Regions from separate parts of the Shewanella eurypsychrophilus genome, predicted to be linked through region 3. Evidence: predicted binding sites of a transcription regulator. Region 3 holds the regulator's gene; each other region holds the start of a gene.
The links. The regulator LexA, encoded in region 3, represses DNA repair genes until DNA is damaged. The targets are predictions, from matches to a motif close to TACTGTATNNNNATACAGTA.

Region 1 (4,157 bases), 2.6 Mb from region 3:
CCCATGCCCACAGACACGGCTAATCGGGTTTCTTTCCATACTGCACGCCTTATCATTTCCCCCTGTTTTATCAGGCAAGGAATGGCGGGATAACAGCGCTTAAATGACAGAAATGATTCATCGATGCTGTAAATATGCTGTTCGGGAGCGAAACGGCCAATGACTTCCATCATATTATTGGACAGTGAACCATACAATTCATAGTTTGAGCTAAGGGCAATAACGCCGAATCGGTCACATTGAGCTTTTATTTTAAAATAAGGCTCAAACTTGGGGATCCCAGCATCGATAGCTTGGCGATTTGCCGCCACAATACAGCCATCGTTATTTGATAGTACGACAATTGGACGGCCACGCCATTCGGGACGAAATACTTGCTCTGCGCTGCAATAGAAAGAGTTTGCATCGACTAAGGCAAACATAAGCGTTTCATATGATTATTGCAGTCAATTATTTTCAATGAAAACCATCCTATTTGCGCATTGGTGTATTTGTCAGCAGCGGGTTAGGGCGATGGCAGCGAATGGAGCGGATCACGACGCCTTCGACACTGAATTGGTCATACTCATGTATGGCAACAGGTTGATTTTCTTCATTAGCAGAAAGTAATAATCGCCGTTTGGTATCAATTATTTTGCAAACAAAGTTACCGTTGTAATTTGCCACTATCACATCTTGGTTTTGCACTTTTACATGCCTGTCTACGATAAGGATATCACCGTCATAAATGCCGACATTCTGCATTGAGCCTCCATTGGCTTGGCCAATAAAGGTGGCGCTGGGATGCTCTATGAGTAACTCATCTAAGCTTAAGGGCAATTGCTTGTAATCGGCAGCTGGGCTCTCGAAACCAGTAATACCCGCACTGGCCGATATAGAGATCACTTTCATCATGGTTACTTCACTGTTAACTGTATGTTTATACAGTGATAAGTTTAGCAGTAATCTTCATGTAGGCAATCTTTTTCGATCTGCTGTTTAGCCCTTTTGAGAACTAGGCTGCATCTCCTTGTATTAAAAAGCAGAAATAGTCGATGTAAACTACATTTATAAACAGGAGAGGCGTTTATGAGTGTTTGAAACTAATGGAGGAGTACCGTGAAATGTTTTCAGATGTTGATGGCACTTAGCCTATCCTTGTGGTTATCGACAATGGTGTTAGCCGAAGATATCGAGGTGACTATTTATGCCGATGCAAATTATCCACCTTATTCCTACTTCGAAGAGGGGGAACTGAAGGGCATTTACACTCAAATTATCAAGGTCGGCGTGTCGCGAATGAAAGGCTATAAGGTTAATCTTGTCGCCGTTCCTTGGAAGCGAGGCTTGCGCTTAATTGAAAATGGTGAAGGTTTTGCCATTTACCCTCCCTATTTTCATCTCGAAAAAAGACCTTATATCTGGCCTTACTCTATGCCTATCTTGGATGAAAGAGTGATTGTCATGTGCCGAGAAGAGCTATTTTTCAGGGCGCTGAGGTTGAATTGGCCTGAAGATTATTATGGACTCGTTATCGGTATTAACGCGGGGTTTCATTTAGGAGGCGACGCTTTCTGGCAAGCGGTCAAGGAGGGAGAAATCAGTGTCAGCGAGGTGAAAGGAAACCGAGAAAACATTTTACAGTTGGGGCTTAAGCGTATCGATTGCTATCTCAATGACAGGATCTCTATTTTGTGGGAGCTTAAACAACTCAAGTTAACTGGCGAGTATGATGAAGCTGGTAAACACGTAGTGCTAATGGAAGGTGCCACAGTGAGTATAGAGCAAGGCTTTGTCGGTTTTACCAACATGGATAAAGGAAAGTACCCATTTAAAGAAGATTTTAAGAAGCAACTCGATAGCGCTATATACAATATGCGCAGAACAGGTGAAATGCAAAAAATCGTCAACGACTTTTTGCGCTAAGCTCGGGTACAAAAATTCTACCATTTCGTCATCAATGTGCCTTTAATTGAAAAACTGAGGTACAAATCACTCCTGCTACAAGGTCTCGCTACCTGCGACTTTCGACATTTTTTGCTTAGCCACTCACTTAACTTCATGATTAAACCTGCTCTGGCATGCTTATTGTCAGTTAATGTTTTTCAAATGAGATGAATTTGGTAGAATAACGGTAATTAAAGGAGAGTTATCAATGTCAGTTTATGTAGTGGGCCATAAGATCCCAGATTCAGATTCAATTTGTGGTGCTATTGCACTTGCACACCTTAGAAATCAGATCGGTGAGCCGTCTATTCCTGCTCGTTTAGGTGAACTATCACCTGAAACCGCATTTATCTTAGAAAAATTTGGTTTTGAAGCGCCAGAATTTAAAACCAGCTATGCCGGTGAAGAGGTCTTTATCGTCGATCATTCTGAGCTGACTCAAGCGCCGGATGATATCGCCGAAGCGACAATCGTTGGAATTGTTGATCACCATAAGCTAGGTGATTTAACCACATCGACGCCATTAGAGTGTTGGATCCGCCCTGTGGGTTGTAGTAATACTATCATCAAGATGATGTACGATTTCCACAATGTTGAGATCACCAAAGATATCGCTGGCATCATGATGTGTGCAATTTTGAGTGACACGGTTATTTTTAAATCTCCTACTTGCACAACTGCCGATATCAAGTGTGTTGAAGCGTTAGCTGAAATCGCTGGCATCGAGGACTTTAAAGAGTTGGGCATGGATATGTTCAGAGTTAAGTCTGCAGTCGAAGGTACACCAGTACGTGATCTTGTTATGCGTGACTTTAAAGACTTCAAAATGAATGGTCACCTAGTCGGTATCGGTCAATTGGAAGTTATCGATTTAGCCGTTTTTGATGATATAAAGGTTGAACTAGAAGCTGATATCGCAGCATTAAAAGCTGAAGGTGGACGCCATAGTATGTTATTGCTATTGACCGACATCATGAAAGAGGGCTCTGAGCTATTGATCGTCAGTGATGATGCGACTCTGACCGAGCGTGCCTACGGTAAGACTACCGAGAATGGCCGCGTGTGGCTAGAGGGTGTATTGAGCCGTAAGAAGCAAGTTGTGCCTCAGCTACAGGAAGCACTGGCTTAAACTGATCTTTATAGACAGTTAACCACTGTTAAGTAAACAGAATTGAAAGGCCGAAACAGCAATGATTCGGCCTTTTATTTTGTCCGTGGAATGCTTGGTTTTAAATGCTCACTCTTAAGTTGAGGCTGGAGATGTCTCTCTTAGTTTACTCAAGCGTGCTTGGGCCAGACCTAATACCGAATCTGCTGGATGCTCATCGAGCTGCTTCGACTTTCTGTCTAGATTAATCCCGGACTCGATACCTGTCAGCAACTCGATGGCCTGACTGACATGGTCAATGGCCCAGATATTAAATTTGCCTTTCTTGACCGCCTCGACAATGTCGCTACGCAGCATCAGGTTCTGCATGTTCGTCTTAGGAATAATCACCCCTTGAGTGTTAGTACGTCCCTTGATAGTGCAGACATCGAAGAAGCCTTCTATTTTCTCGTTAACACCGCCGATAGGCTGGGCTTCACCGAACTGATTCATCGAGCCTGTGATGGCGACATCTTGTCTGATCGCCTGATTAGAAAACGAAGACACTATGGCACACAGTTCGGCCATGGTGGCGCTATCACCATCGACACCACCGTAAGATTGCTCGAAGGTAATATGGGTGGTGAGGGGGATCTTGGCGGTCTTCCCCAGCAAGGATGCCAGATAGGCCGATAAGATCATCACGCCCTTGGAGTGTAGGCTACCGCCTAAGTCCACTTTTCTCTCTATGTCGAACACCTTGCCTTCACCGAATGCCGTGGTTGCCGTGATGCGGTTCGGCGCACCGAACTGATGATCCGAGGTCGCGATAACCGACAGTGCATTGACCTGTCCGACGACATGATCTTTTGTGCTGATAAGAGTGGTGCCTGTAATGAAACTCTCCATCACATTGTCTTTGAGTCGGCATACGCGCATCTCATGATTGTGCAGGGCCTGCTCGACATGGCTGGCGCGGATCATGTTGGCATTGACAGCGCGAGCGCAGTAATTAGACTCTCGTAGCAGGTTGGCAATATCGGCCGAGTGCAGGGAGAGTTTGTTCTGATCATCGGCCTGACGAGAACTGAATTCTATGATGCGTTTTATGGCATTGCGATCACAATGCAGCATCTTGTTGCCA
Region 2 (4,157 bases), 1.9 Mb from region 3:
GTATATTCATATTTAGTGATAAATAGGCGCCCACATATTTAAGATTATTTTCTTTTTTGGGAGCCCCATTTTTAGGGTTATGGCTTTGAAGTAGGAAGCATTCTTTAAAGATTTGATGTATTCGTGATAGATTTTTTCTGAGTTTAGTCTTAGTTAGCAGTATTAAATACCACTTTCTTATACCGACTGGTATAGGTATCACATTTCAGTATTACTACAAAAAAAGCGCACTTTTTAGTGCGCTTTTTGTGTCTGGAACACTTATGTCTATTTGTCAGGGATGACAAGAAATAGACCTTGTGTCTGGCCTCTGTTGTAAAGAGCTATGTCACTCTGTACTGCACAATCCTGGCAAACCTCCTTCCCTGAACGCCATGGCATTGTCTAAGCTAGCTGCTTCAGCCTATACAGTATCTCTAAGGCCTGTTTAGGGCTAAGTTCATCTGGATTAATACTCATCAAAGCATCTTCTACTTGCGACACTGTTGGATCAGGAAAAGCCATGCTTTGCTGAGTCGGCAACTTGCTTGTTTGACTGCTATCTCGGCTCTCTAAGTGATGTAACTTATGTTTGGCTGCTGCAATCACTTTAGCGGGAACCCCAGCTAGAGCGGCGACTTGTAGGCCATAACTTTTGCTTGCAGCCCCTTCTTGCACTGCATGCATGAAGACAATGTTGTCACCGTGCTCGATAGCATCTAAGTGTACATTCTCGACATTGGCGATAAGTTCCGGTAGCTGGGTTAACTCAAAGTAATGAGTGGCAAATAGTGTCATAGCCTGAATTTTTTCTGCCAAATACTCAGCTGCTGACCACGCTAATGAAAGGCCATCATAGGTTGATGTTCCGCGACCAATTTCATCCATTAAAACTAAGCTTTGAGTGGTGGCATTATGGAGAATATTGGCAGTTTCTGTCATCTCAACCATAAAGGTCGAGCGGCCAGATGCTAAATCATCAGATGCACCGATACGGGTAAATATTCTATCTATCGGGCCTATTACAGCGCTTTGAGCGGGGACGTAAGAGCCAATATGTGCCATCAGTGTAATTAAAGCTACTTGTCTCATATAGGTCGATTTACCCCCCATATTCGGACCTGTCACAATCAGCATTTTACGCGTTGAATTCAGGGTCACGGGATTCGCAATAAAAGGGCTTTGACTGACCTGTTCGACCACGGGATGTCTACCGGACTCAATATGGATACCAGCAGCATCGGTGAGTGTTGGGCATTGATAATTTAGTGTCTCGGCGCGCTCGGCAAAATTACTGATGACATCTAGCTCTGCCGCTCCCTGAGCGAATAATTGTAACTCATGGAGTCTCGGCAAGATAAGATCGAATAACTGCTCCCAGAGCTGTTTTTCCAGTGCCAGAGCCTTGCCTTGACTTGAAAGTACTTTTTCTTCGTGCTCCTTAAGTTCTGCGATGATATATCGTTCAGTATTCTTAAGGGTTTGTCTGCGCTGGTAACTCAGAGGAACAAGATCGGACTCTCTACGGCTTACTTCGATGTAATAGCCATGTACGCGGTTATAGCCGACTTTCAGTGTCGATATACCAGTAGCTTGTTTCTCACGAGTTTCTAATTCAGTGAGGTAATCTGTTGCCCCTTTGCTCAAGGCTCGCCATTGATCTAGCTCTTCGTTGTAGCCATCTTTCAGGACTCCACCATCGCGGATCAGCATAGGCGGATTGTCTACTATAGCCCTGTCGAGTAGCGCAAGTTCATCGGGGAATTCACCGATGACTTTTGCTAAGCGGATAAGATGGGGTGATTGGCAATCAGCAAGTAACGCTTGGATGTCTGGTAATATGGATAGTGCCTGCTTCAGACGTGAAAAATCCCTTGGTCTTGCGCTCCTAAGTGCCAGCCTAGCAGTGATTCGTTCAATATCCCCCAGGCCTTTTAGGTGAGGTGTTAACGTATCAAATAGTCCACTATTGAGTAACTCATCGAGAGCTCCTAGGCGAGATTCAACCTGTTGTCGATCTCTCAATGGCTCGTGGATCCATCGCTGTAACATACGACTGCCCATGGGGGTTGTCGTATTATCCAAGATTGCCGATAAGGTATTTTCTCGCCCACCTTGTAGGTTGATTGTCAGCTCTAAGTTTCTTCTTGTGGCTGCATCGAGGACGATGCTGTCATCTTGATTAAATAGCACGATAGAGTTGATGTGGGGCAGAGCGGTCCTTTGAGTATCTTTGACGTACTGCATCAGACAGCCGGCAGCTTGGAGTGACAAACGAACGTTTTCGAGACCGAAGCCACGAAGATCTTTAGTCTTAAACTGATCTAAGAGCAACTTACGTGAAGTGTCAAAATCAAACTCCCATTCAGGACGCCTGCGCTTGCCATTGAATCCTTTGATAAGAGACATCTCACTGAAATCTTCGCTATAGAGAAGCTCTGCTGGATTAGTGCGTTGTAGCTCAGCTTCTAATGCATCTTTAGTGTCAAGTTCACTGACAACGAAGCGGCCGGAGCTGAGATCTAAGGTGGCATAACCAAAGCCTACCTTCCCATGGTATACCGCGGCAAGCAGGTTATCTTGTCTCTCCTGCAATAAGGCCTCATCGGTCAAAGTTCCCGGTGTGACGAGACGAACAACTTTTCGCTCAACAGGTCCCTTGGAGGTGGCTGGATCGCCGATCTGCTCACAGATAGCAACAGAGACCCTAAGTTGCACCAGTTTGGCGAGATAACCTTCCACGGCATGATAGGGAAGCCCTGCCATGGGAATAGGATCACCTCCACTCTTACCGCGAGCGGTGAGTGAAATACCTAAAAGTTCGGATGCCCTCTTGGCATCGTCGTAGAAAAGCTCGTAGAAGTCACCCATACGATAAAAAAGTAGCATGTCAGGGTTTTCGGCCTTGAGCGTCAGGTACTGACGCATCATAGGGGTGTGTTTTTCTAAACTTTGGGTGTCGATTGGATTCATCTACAGCTCGTTTTTTCTATGAGGTATTGAACAGGCAAGATGCTCCATCGGAGCTGCCTTAAAAATATGATGCCAATATTAGCAATTTTTCGAGTCAGTTGCGTCTTTAAAAAATAAATAGTCAGATTGAATTTTTCTTCTGTAACAAGTGCTTTAAATTGAGTGAACATGTAGAGAAGAAAATAATCATGATCAGTACTTGATACTGTATGATTGTACAGTATACTAGCTTTCATATTGAGACGCCTTTTTGAGCAGGATAAAGTTTTCCTTGGCTCAAATACCGGAGTCGTCACCAGTTTATATCGGCATTGTTGCCGTGACTTAGATTATGCGCGAAGAGGATATCGGAATGAAGATTGATGCGAACAAAGAGAAAGCACTGAATGCCGTTTTAGGACAAATTGAAAAACAGTTCGGTAAAGGCTCTATCATGAAACTGGGCGAGAACCGCTCAATGGATGTTGAGACTATCTCTACAGGTTCTCTTTCTTTGGACGTTGCACTGGGTGCCGGTGGACTTCCTTTAGGACGTATCGTAGAGATTTACGGACCTGAATCTTCTGGTAAAACGACACTGACTCTAGAAGTGATTGCAGCGGCTCAACGTGAAGGTAGAGTGTGTGCCTTTATCGATGCAGAGCATGCCTTAGACCCAATTTATGCTAAAAAATTAGGTGTCGACATCGATAACCTACTTTGTTCTCAACCCGATACTGGTGAGCAAGCGTTGGAAATTTGTGATGCCTTGACCCGTTCTGGTGCCGTTGATGTCATCGTCGTCGATTCGGTTGCGGCCCTAACGCCAAAAGCTGAGATTGAAGGCGAGATCGGTGATTCACATATGGGGCTAGCGGCTCGTATGATGAGCCAAGCAATGCGTAAGCTTGCCGGTAACCTGAAACAAACCAATACAATGCTTATCTTCATTAACCAAATTCGTATGAAAATTGGTGTCATGTTCGGTAACCCTGAAACCACAACCGGTGGTAATGCACTTAAGTTTTACGCTTCTGTACGTCTCGATATTCGCCGTATCGGTGCAATCAAAGATCGTGACGAAGTTATCGGTAACGAGACCCGTGTAAAAGTGGTTAAAAACAAGATTGCCGCACCGTTTAAGCAGGCTGAATTCCAAATTCTTTATGGGAAAGGCATCAACCGTACCGGTGAATTAGTCGACCTTGGTGTGATACATAAATTAG
Region 3 (4,157 bases):
TTCATTGGAGGGAATACGCCAGGTAGACCCATGCCGTTGGGCTGATGACAGGCGGCACATCGAGACATGTAGACCTGTTCACCTTGGGCCATAAGCTCATCCATGGAGAGAGATTTACTCAAGGAGGCTTGGGCATCTGCCGCGGCTGCGCTGGCTTGATTTTTTTGTTCTGCTATCCAAATGTCGAAGTCGGCTTGGCTCAGGGCCTCGACCACGATAGGCATGAAGCCATGATCTTTGCCGCAGAGTTCGGCGCATTGGCCGCGGTAGGTACCTGGTGTATTGATACGCGTCCATGCTTCATTGATAAAGCCCGGATTAGCGTCTTTCTTGACGGCAAATGCGGGAACCCACCAGGAGTGGATCACATCTTCCGATGTCATCAGAAAGCGTATTTTTTTATTGATAGGAAGCACTAAGGGCTTATCGACTTCTAGGAGGTAGTTCACTCCCTTCTCTTCGGTTCCCTCAATCTGCTCTCTTGGCGTTGAGAGTAAACTATAGAATTCTATATCTTGATCGAAATAGCTGTAATGCCATTTCCATTGAGAGCCTGTGATCTTGATGGTGATGTCGGCATCACTAGGATCTTCCATGGCGATTAAGGTCTTTGTCGCCGGAATAGCCATAAGGATAAGTATGATGAAAGGGGTAACGGTCCAAGCTATCTCGACCTTAGTACTTTCGTGGAAATTGGCTGCGACGGCACCCTTAGATTTACGATGGTTGATCATGGAATAGATCATCACACCAAAAACCACAACACCGATGGCGCAACAGATATACAGGATGATCATGTGCAGGTTGTATACCTGGCCACTGATATCTGTAACGCCCTTTGTCATATTAAGGGGCATTTCTGATGCCAAAACGTATGGCGTAAACAGCAACGCCAGAAAACTATACAACACTCGCTTCACTAGACTTCTCCTCTGTCAAAAATTAAGACAAAGAAGAGTCACACAGTAAGTCTCTGCTCTATGCAAACTCTTCAGTTCCCAAAAAAGCAACGATGACTTCAAAGTGCAGTGGCGGTTTACCTGTTATTTTAGTTTGGTAGTCACTGACTACCAGAGTTAACCACACTCGCACCTACGGCTGAATATATCAGTACCGATCTCAGCGAGGTAAATATCTGGCCTTTTACAGATGGCAGAATTTTACTACGCCGACTACTAAATCGTTTGGATATAACAAATTATCGTTGTTATCACTCTAACTTACTTGGTGTTGAAATATTGATCAAGATCACTTTTAGCGAAACTTTTAAATATTTTAAATAAAAATCAGACACAAAAAAGTCCCTCACGGGACTTAAATAGTCAATTTCTATTCGCTATATTGACTCGAGATCAGTGCAGAGAAACAAATAAACTGGCCTGGCTGAAGTGAGTATCTGTTTGGCGGTGGGGCTTAGCATGTAAGTGACTATTCGCATCCTCAATGACAATACCTAGGGCGCGCGCACTTTTTTCTACCAGTTTGAGTCGGCGATTGTCCCTTGAATCTAAGGCACTAGTCCAGCAGATGACGGCACTGGATGTACCACTGGTGAGCGCCTTCTCCATGGCCCATAAGGTTTCGACTTCGTCTTTAGCATGAACGAGAAGGACGCGGTCCATTCTGACTCCTGCTTCGGCTAACATCTGCTTGTAACCTATGTTAGGAGGACTGATCAATACAATCCATTGCCCCTGATGGCTCAAAGTAGCAAGCTGATTACTCACTTTTCTCAGCTCCACGCGGCCCTGAGTGTGGGTGCTAACTGTGGTGATACTCGCATTGCTTTGTTCGATGGACACTTGGTCAAGGGGATTCGACCATAAACCTGGGTGTCTAGGGCTGTTTCCGATTAAATCATTCATTGCCAAGCTCCTTCGTCAATCAGCGAAATCAATTATTGCCAGTCGCCGTTACGGATCACACCAACAGCTAGGCCTTCAATGGTCAGGCTTTGGCTGGTGAGATCAATAATAATGGGCGAATACTCTTCATTTTCCGCATGTAGATAAACCATGCTGCCTTTTTTCTCAAAACGTTTTACTGTTACGTCGTCTTCAACTCGTGCTACTACTACTTGACCATTTCTTGCTTGTTCTATTTTGTGAACAGCAAGTAAGTCACCCTCGAGAATGCCGATATCTTTCATGCTATCGCCACGCACCCGAAGGAGAAAGTCAGCACTGGGGCGGAACATAGCTGGATCAACTTGGTAATGTTGTTCGATATGTTCTTGAGCGAGAATAGGCTCTCCTGCTGCGACTTGACCTATCAAGGGTAAGCCTAACTCTTCCGGCTCCGCAGCTTGGGTTAATCGAATGCCACGTGAGGTGCCGGGAATTATCTCTATGCAGCCTTTCTTTGCTAATGCTTTTAAATGCTCTTCAGCCGCATTGGCACTCTTGAAACCTAAACGTTTAGCAATTTCAGCACGGGTTGGCGGCATACCAGTATCGGAAATATTACGCTTGATGAGCTCAAGGATTTCGGCTTGTCTTGGTGTCAAAGGTCTCATTATGAATCCTGTCTTTCTATACAGTTACTGTCAGTATATACAGTATTGTGACCAGTGCAAGGATTAACCAAGTTTTATCATAGTTTCAATATTTATGATTTAAGTTCAACAGTTAAGCTGGCCAGTATTTCTCTCGTTGAATTTGAGTCCTTAGCTAATATATTACTGACCATGACTTATAAGTGGCTTTTATTAATGACATTAGGGCTATCTCTGCTTTATCTGGTATTCTATACGGTTATTAAGATGGCTCACATTGCATAAGAAAATGTCTAAAAAAGATTCTCTTTGGTATAAATCATTACGTTGGATTCAAAAACAGTTGGTACTGACTGTCGTCGTGCCCCATGAACCTTTCGTCGATCTCAATTTGGACCCTGATAAGCCAGTGGTTTATGTGATGAAGACTGAGTCTCTCAGTGACATTGCAGCATTGAGTGAAATCACCAGTAAGTATGGACTGCCAAGCCCATATGATGACCTTGTGGTCGATGGTGGAAAGACACCAAGAGTCGTATGTTTAGAGGGAGCTAAGCCTCTATTTGGCCAAAGGAAAAGTAACGAATTTTTCTTAAACAGTTTTATGGAACTGTTGAAGGTGCATAAGCAGAAGCCAGAGCTGGACATACAGTTAGTGCCTGTGAGCCTGTACTGGGGACGAACTCCTGGTAAAGAAGACGATACGATGAAGGCGGCAGTGCTTGAGCGTCAAAATCCAACCTGGCTTCGCAAGTGTCTGATGATTCTTTTTTTAGGACGACACAACTTCGTTCAATTTTCTAATGCTGTTTCAATTCGTCATATGGCTGATGAGCATGGCACTGACAAGCGGATTGCTCATAAGCTAGCTCGAGTCGCTAGGGTTCACTTTAGCCGTCAGCGTAAGGTGATGACCGGACCCGTTTTACCTAAGCGTCAGGTGCTTTTCCAAGACCTATTAAATTCAGAATCTCTCAAAAAAGCGATTCTCGAAGAAGCGGCGAGTAAGAAAATATCGGAAACCGAGGCTAGAGCTAAGGCGATGGAGTATCTGGATGAAGTCGCTGCAGATTACTCAGAGAGTCTAGTTCGTATTGCTGAACGCTTCTTGACCTGGCTGTGGAACAAACTCTATAAAGGCATCAATATTAGAGGAGCTGAACAGGTTAGACAGCTGCATCATGATGGGCATGAGATTATTTATGTTCCCTGTCATCGTAGTCATATGGACTACTTATTGCTTTCATATATCCTCTATTACCAAGGAATGGTTCCGCCACATATTGCTGCTGGTATCAATCTTAATTTTTGGCCAGCGGGTCCTATGTTCCGCCGTGGTGGTGCCTTCTTTATTCGCCGAAGCTTCAGAGGTAACAAGCTCTATACCGTCGTTTTCCGTGAATATTTAGATCAGCTATTCAAGAAAGGTTATTCAGTTGAATACTTTACTGAAGGTGGCCGTTCACGCACCGGACGTTTGCTGGCGCCCAAGACCGGCATGATAGCTATGACGCTTAATAGTGTGCTCCGTGGTATGGAAAGGCCTGTGACCTTAGTGCCTGTATATCTTGGCTATGATCACGTCATGGAAGTGGCTACTTACCATAAAGAGTTAAGTGGTAAGAAGAAAAAGAAAGAGTCCGTTTGGCAGTTATTTGGTGCC
Region 4 (4,157 bases), 580 kb from region 3:
GCGGGCTAACCTTTCTGGCTAACTCGCCTTGAGCCAGGTTATCGATAAAGACAACAAAGTGTCTCACCAGGTTCTCCTCGACTAACAGAGGTTCAATCTTCATGCCGTCGGCCATGACCACTGTTTTGTTATGCACGTAGCCATCGCTTTCGCTTAAGCTAGGTAAAGGTTCGACCTGAGGTAAGGGGTCAATTTCAACCACTTCTGCTTGGGTAACTTCAACTATTTCAGGTTCTGGAATAGCGGCGATAATCTCAATGGGCTCATCGGGAGTCATTTCAGGTATTTGTAGCGGAAGTGGCTCTGGAATTGGGGTCGGTTCGTCGCTGTTTAAGTAGTAATACGCGCCACCAGCAATGAGTGCGGCAACTGCAACGGCAACGATTGCTAAGGTATTAGTATTAGCTGACTTCTCTTGCGGTGCGATTCTATCTTCTTGGTTGACTTGCATGTAATACCCTTTATAAATACGACTCGGTAACAGGAAGTGACTATTTTAGGCATTACGCCAAAAAGAGGACCTCTCCATTTTGCAAAAATTAACGGCCATGTCTAGAGAAGTTGACCGAATTAAAGAATAATTAATTCAAGAACAATTAACGGACTCGTTACTCTAGGTTAAGCTTGAACGAATTGTTCTCTATCCCCTAGCCAGCGCTGAACGATACTGTCGACGTTATCCGGTACCTGCTCCATGATGTGGACGGCCAGTTTCTGAATATGTGGGATCAGTGCTTGGTCTCTGACTAAGTCGGCAATCTTCATGTCGGCAATGCCAGTTTGCTTAGTGCCGAGTACTTCGCCTGGTCCACGAATTTCTAGATCTTTCTGAGCGATAATAAAACCATCATTACTCTCTCTGAGCACACCAAGCCTTTTGGTTGCGGTGGCAGACAGTGGTGATTTATACATAAGTACACAATGACTGGCGATAGCGCCACGGCCAACTCGACCTCTGAGTTGGTGCAGTTGTGCTAAACCTAAACGTTCGGGATTTTCGATGATCATTAGGCTGGCATTGGGTACATCTACGCCAACTTCAATCACAGTGGTCGCGACCAATAAATTGAGTTCGCCGGACTTAAATTTGGCCATTATGGCCTGTTTTTCTGCGGACTTCATACGGCCATGGACCAGTCCAATTTTTAGCTCAGGTAGTGCCAGAGTTAGCTCCGCAGCCGTATCTTCAGCTGCTTGGCACTCGAGAACCTCAGACTCTTCGACTAAGGTACAGACCCAGTAGGTTTGCCGGTTATCTGTGGTGGCCGCATGACGGACTCTTTCGATGAGTTGATTTCGCTTGGTATCGGCCACTGCTACCGTGGTCACTGGAGTTCGCCCTGGTGGCAGCTCATCAATCACTGAGGTATCTAGATCGGCATAGGCTGTCATGGCTAATGTGCGAGGAATGGGGGTAGCCGTCATGATTAACTGATGCGGATGAAATCCTTGGCTGATGCCTTTTTCTCGTAAGCCAAGTCTCTGATGAACGCCGAATCTATGTTGTTCATCGATAATGATCAGGGCAAGATTGTTGAAGACAACTTGTTCTTGGAATATGGCATGGGTGCCGATAACGATATTAGCCTCACCAGACTCAATATCTTGCAAAGACTGTGCTCTGGCCTTGCCCTTTATTTTACCGGCTAGCCAGCCGACTTTTAACCCTAAAGGCTCGAACCAGAGAGCGAAGTTCTCGGCGTGTTGCTCGGCTAACAATTCAGTCGGAGCCATCATGGCAACTTGGTAACCGTTTTCGATGGCCTGCAGTGCTGCGAGTGCTGCCACTAAGGTTTTTCCTGAGCCTACATCTCCCTGAACTAAACGCATCATGGGGGAGTTTTTTTCTAGATCGGCACAAATATCAGCGCCGACTCTTTGCTGTGCGCCCGTGGGTTTGAAGGGTAAAGCGCTTAAAAATGGATTGAGTAGCTTACCTGTTGCAGCCATAGGAACTGCATGATCGCGATTGCTGCGTTGACGCAGTTTGAGCATACTCAAGTTATGGGCTAGAAGTTCTTCCTGGATCAGGCGTTGTTGAGCCGGGTGATGACCTTGTTCAAGATCGAACTGTGACACTTGATTATTAGGCCTGTGGAGTAAGTCTAATGCCTGCTTGAGACTCATATTACTCGGCTGGAGTTGAGGCGGCAGTAATTCCTGTAATCCGCCATTGTCGAGCATGGTTAAGGCTTGCTCTGTCAGTTTGATCCAGCTTGCCTGTTTTAACCCTTCGGTTGTAGGGTATACAGGTGTGAGGGTATCACTCATCACCATATCTGAGTCATCATGGATCAGCTTATATTCCGGATGGATGATTTCTGCCTGGTGCTTACCACGTCTAATTTCACCATAGGCTCTGATGGTTGCACCATTGACTAAGCCATTTTTCTGCGCCACGGAGAAATTAAAAAACCTTAGGGTTAAATAACCCGTGTCGTCTCTTACGGTACAGGTCATCATACGTTTGCGACCCTGTATGATTTGACTCGATTGAATTGTCGCTTCTATCGTGCCGTAACTACCAGGGTAGAGTGAGGCGATCGGAAAAATCTGAGTGCGATCTTCATACCTTAAAGGCAGATGAAAAAGCAGGTCTTGCACAGTATTGATGCCGAGCTTAGCCAGGCGTTCGGCCATTTTTTTAGCTACGCCTTTCAGTTCTGTGACAGGAACTAGATCGAGTCTCTTCACGCCCGGTACCATTTTATTGCTGAGTGTTATTTAAGCTAAACACTCAAACACTGTATTTATATACATATACTATCAGATAATTCAGTGATGGCAATCTTGCTGGGTGATTGCTATATATCAAAGTTAAAGCCAGCCCTTCTGTTTAGCGATACGTGCCGCGTCTATTCGGTTGGTAGCGTTAAGCTTGCTTATGGCTTCAGATAAATAATTTCGTACCGTACCTTCAGCAATGAACAGGCTGGTGGCTATCTCTGCGGTAGATTTTCCGTCTCCAGCTAAGCGAAGAGCACGGCGCTCTTTATCGTTAAGAGGATCTACTTCATCACCTATGGCCATAATTGCCAGCTCTGGGTCGATAACTCGCTTCCCCGACATGACTTGGTGTATGGCTTTAATAAGACTGTCGGAAGGTGCGTCTTTGAGCAAGAATCCGCCAGCGCCCGACTCAATAGCACGCTTAATATAGCCAGCTCTGCCAAATGTGGTGAGAATAATTACCTTGATAGAAGCGTGTTGTTGGCACCATTTGGCAAGCTCTAATCCTGTCAGGCCCGGCATTTCAATATCGGTTAGCAGAAGATCGTAGCTATTGGCTTTTAACAGAGATAGTGCTTCATTCCCATCGCTGGCTTGGGTGACTTCAAACTCGCCATCTAAGCTCAAAAGTGCTGCTAGTGCGCCTCTGACCATAGCTTGATCTTCTGCTAGTAATATCTTCATCCTGGATTAACCTTTGGTTATGACTCTTGTGCCGGAAACGTAATGGTGAATCGACATTGCTGATCCACCACATAATCTAGCTTACCCTGGAACGCTTTCAAGCGTTCCCGTATCCCTTTTAAACCATTACCTTCAATGATGTGTGTTATCTGTCCGTTATCTGTGATGGAAATGCTTATCTCATCTGCAGACTCACCAAAGATAAGGCTGCAGTGATCGGCCTGGCTATGGCGAAGAATATTATTGCACAGCTCTGTGAGACTTAAGATGACATGGGTTTCTAATTCAGGCCCAAGCTGTGGAATATTACCTTCTAGGCTCACACTTACACCTTTATCACGCAAAGTTTGGCACAGGGACATGACACTGGATGCGAGGCCTTTATGTTTATAACCCGAGACGGTTTCGCGTACCTGGCTTAAACTCTCTCTGGCAATCGCGTTGAGTTCCTTTAACTGTTCTTTGGCCTGTTCGTAGTGATTTTTATCTAGCAATTTTTCGGCTAACTCAGCTTTTAGAGATATGCTGGAAAGGTTGTGTCCCATGATGTCATGGAGATCTCTTGCGATTCTTTCGCGTTCCAGCATGGTCGCCAGCTGGCTAATTTCGGCCTTACTCTGCTGCTCACGACATTTAGCTTCGACACGTTTCCTTTCTGCAACACCAAATAAGCCGACTCCCCCGATGAGTAATCCGCCGTAGACGATAAAATAATAGTGATTGATGCCAAGTAAAAAAGTGAG

Region 1: the regulator LexA is predicted to act here: its motif matches at 910-929, upstream of FM038_RS11820 (LexA family protein).
Region 2: the regulator LexA is predicted to act here: its motif matches at 3,156-3,175, upstream of recA (recombinase RecA).
Region 4: the regulator LexA is predicted to act here: its motif matches at 2,743-2,762, upstream of recG (ATP-dependent DNA helicase RecG).

What each region holds. Positions count from the first base shown of each region.
Region 1 covers NZ_CP045503.2:2,795,680-2,799,836, forward strand. Annotated here, with positions in the region: gene FM038_RS11815 (Y-family DNA polymerase) at 1-422, opposite strand, end outside; gene FM038_RS11820 (LexA family protein) at 472-891, opposite strand; gene FM038_RS11825 (substrate-binding periplasmic protein) at 1,099-1,905, shown strand; gene FM038_RS11830 (manganese-dependent inorganic pyrophosphatase) at 2,135-3,055, shown strand; gene FM038_RS11835 (Lon protease family protein) at 3,170-4,157, opposite strand, start outside.
Region 2 covers NZ_CP045503.2:4,205,795-4,209,951, reverse strand. Annotated here, with positions in the region: gene mutS (DNA mismatch repair protein MutS) at 385-2,952, opposite strand; gene recA (recombinase RecA) at 3,305-4,157, shown strand, end outside.
Region 3 covers NZ_CP045503.2:240,060-244,216, forward strand. Annotated here, with positions in the region: partial or broken gene coxB (cytochrome c oxidase subunit II) at 1-920, opposite strand, end outside; gene FM038_RS01075 (cell division inhibitor SulA) at 1,353-1,865, opposite strand; gene lexA (transcriptional repressor LexA) at 1,898-2,515, opposite strand; gene plsB (glycerol-3-phosphate 1-O-acyltransferase PlsB) at 2,784-4,157, shown strand, end outside.
Region 4 covers NZ_CP045503.2:5,513,543-5,517,699, reverse strand. Annotated here, with positions in the region: gene FM038_RS23645 (DUF3014 domain-containing protein) at 1-451, opposite strand, end outside; gene recG (ATP-dependent DNA helicase RecG) at 619-2,694, opposite strand; gene FM038_RS23635 (response regulator transcription factor) at 2,818-3,414, opposite strand; gene FM038_RS23630 (sensor histidine kinase) at 3,432-4,157, opposite strand, start outside.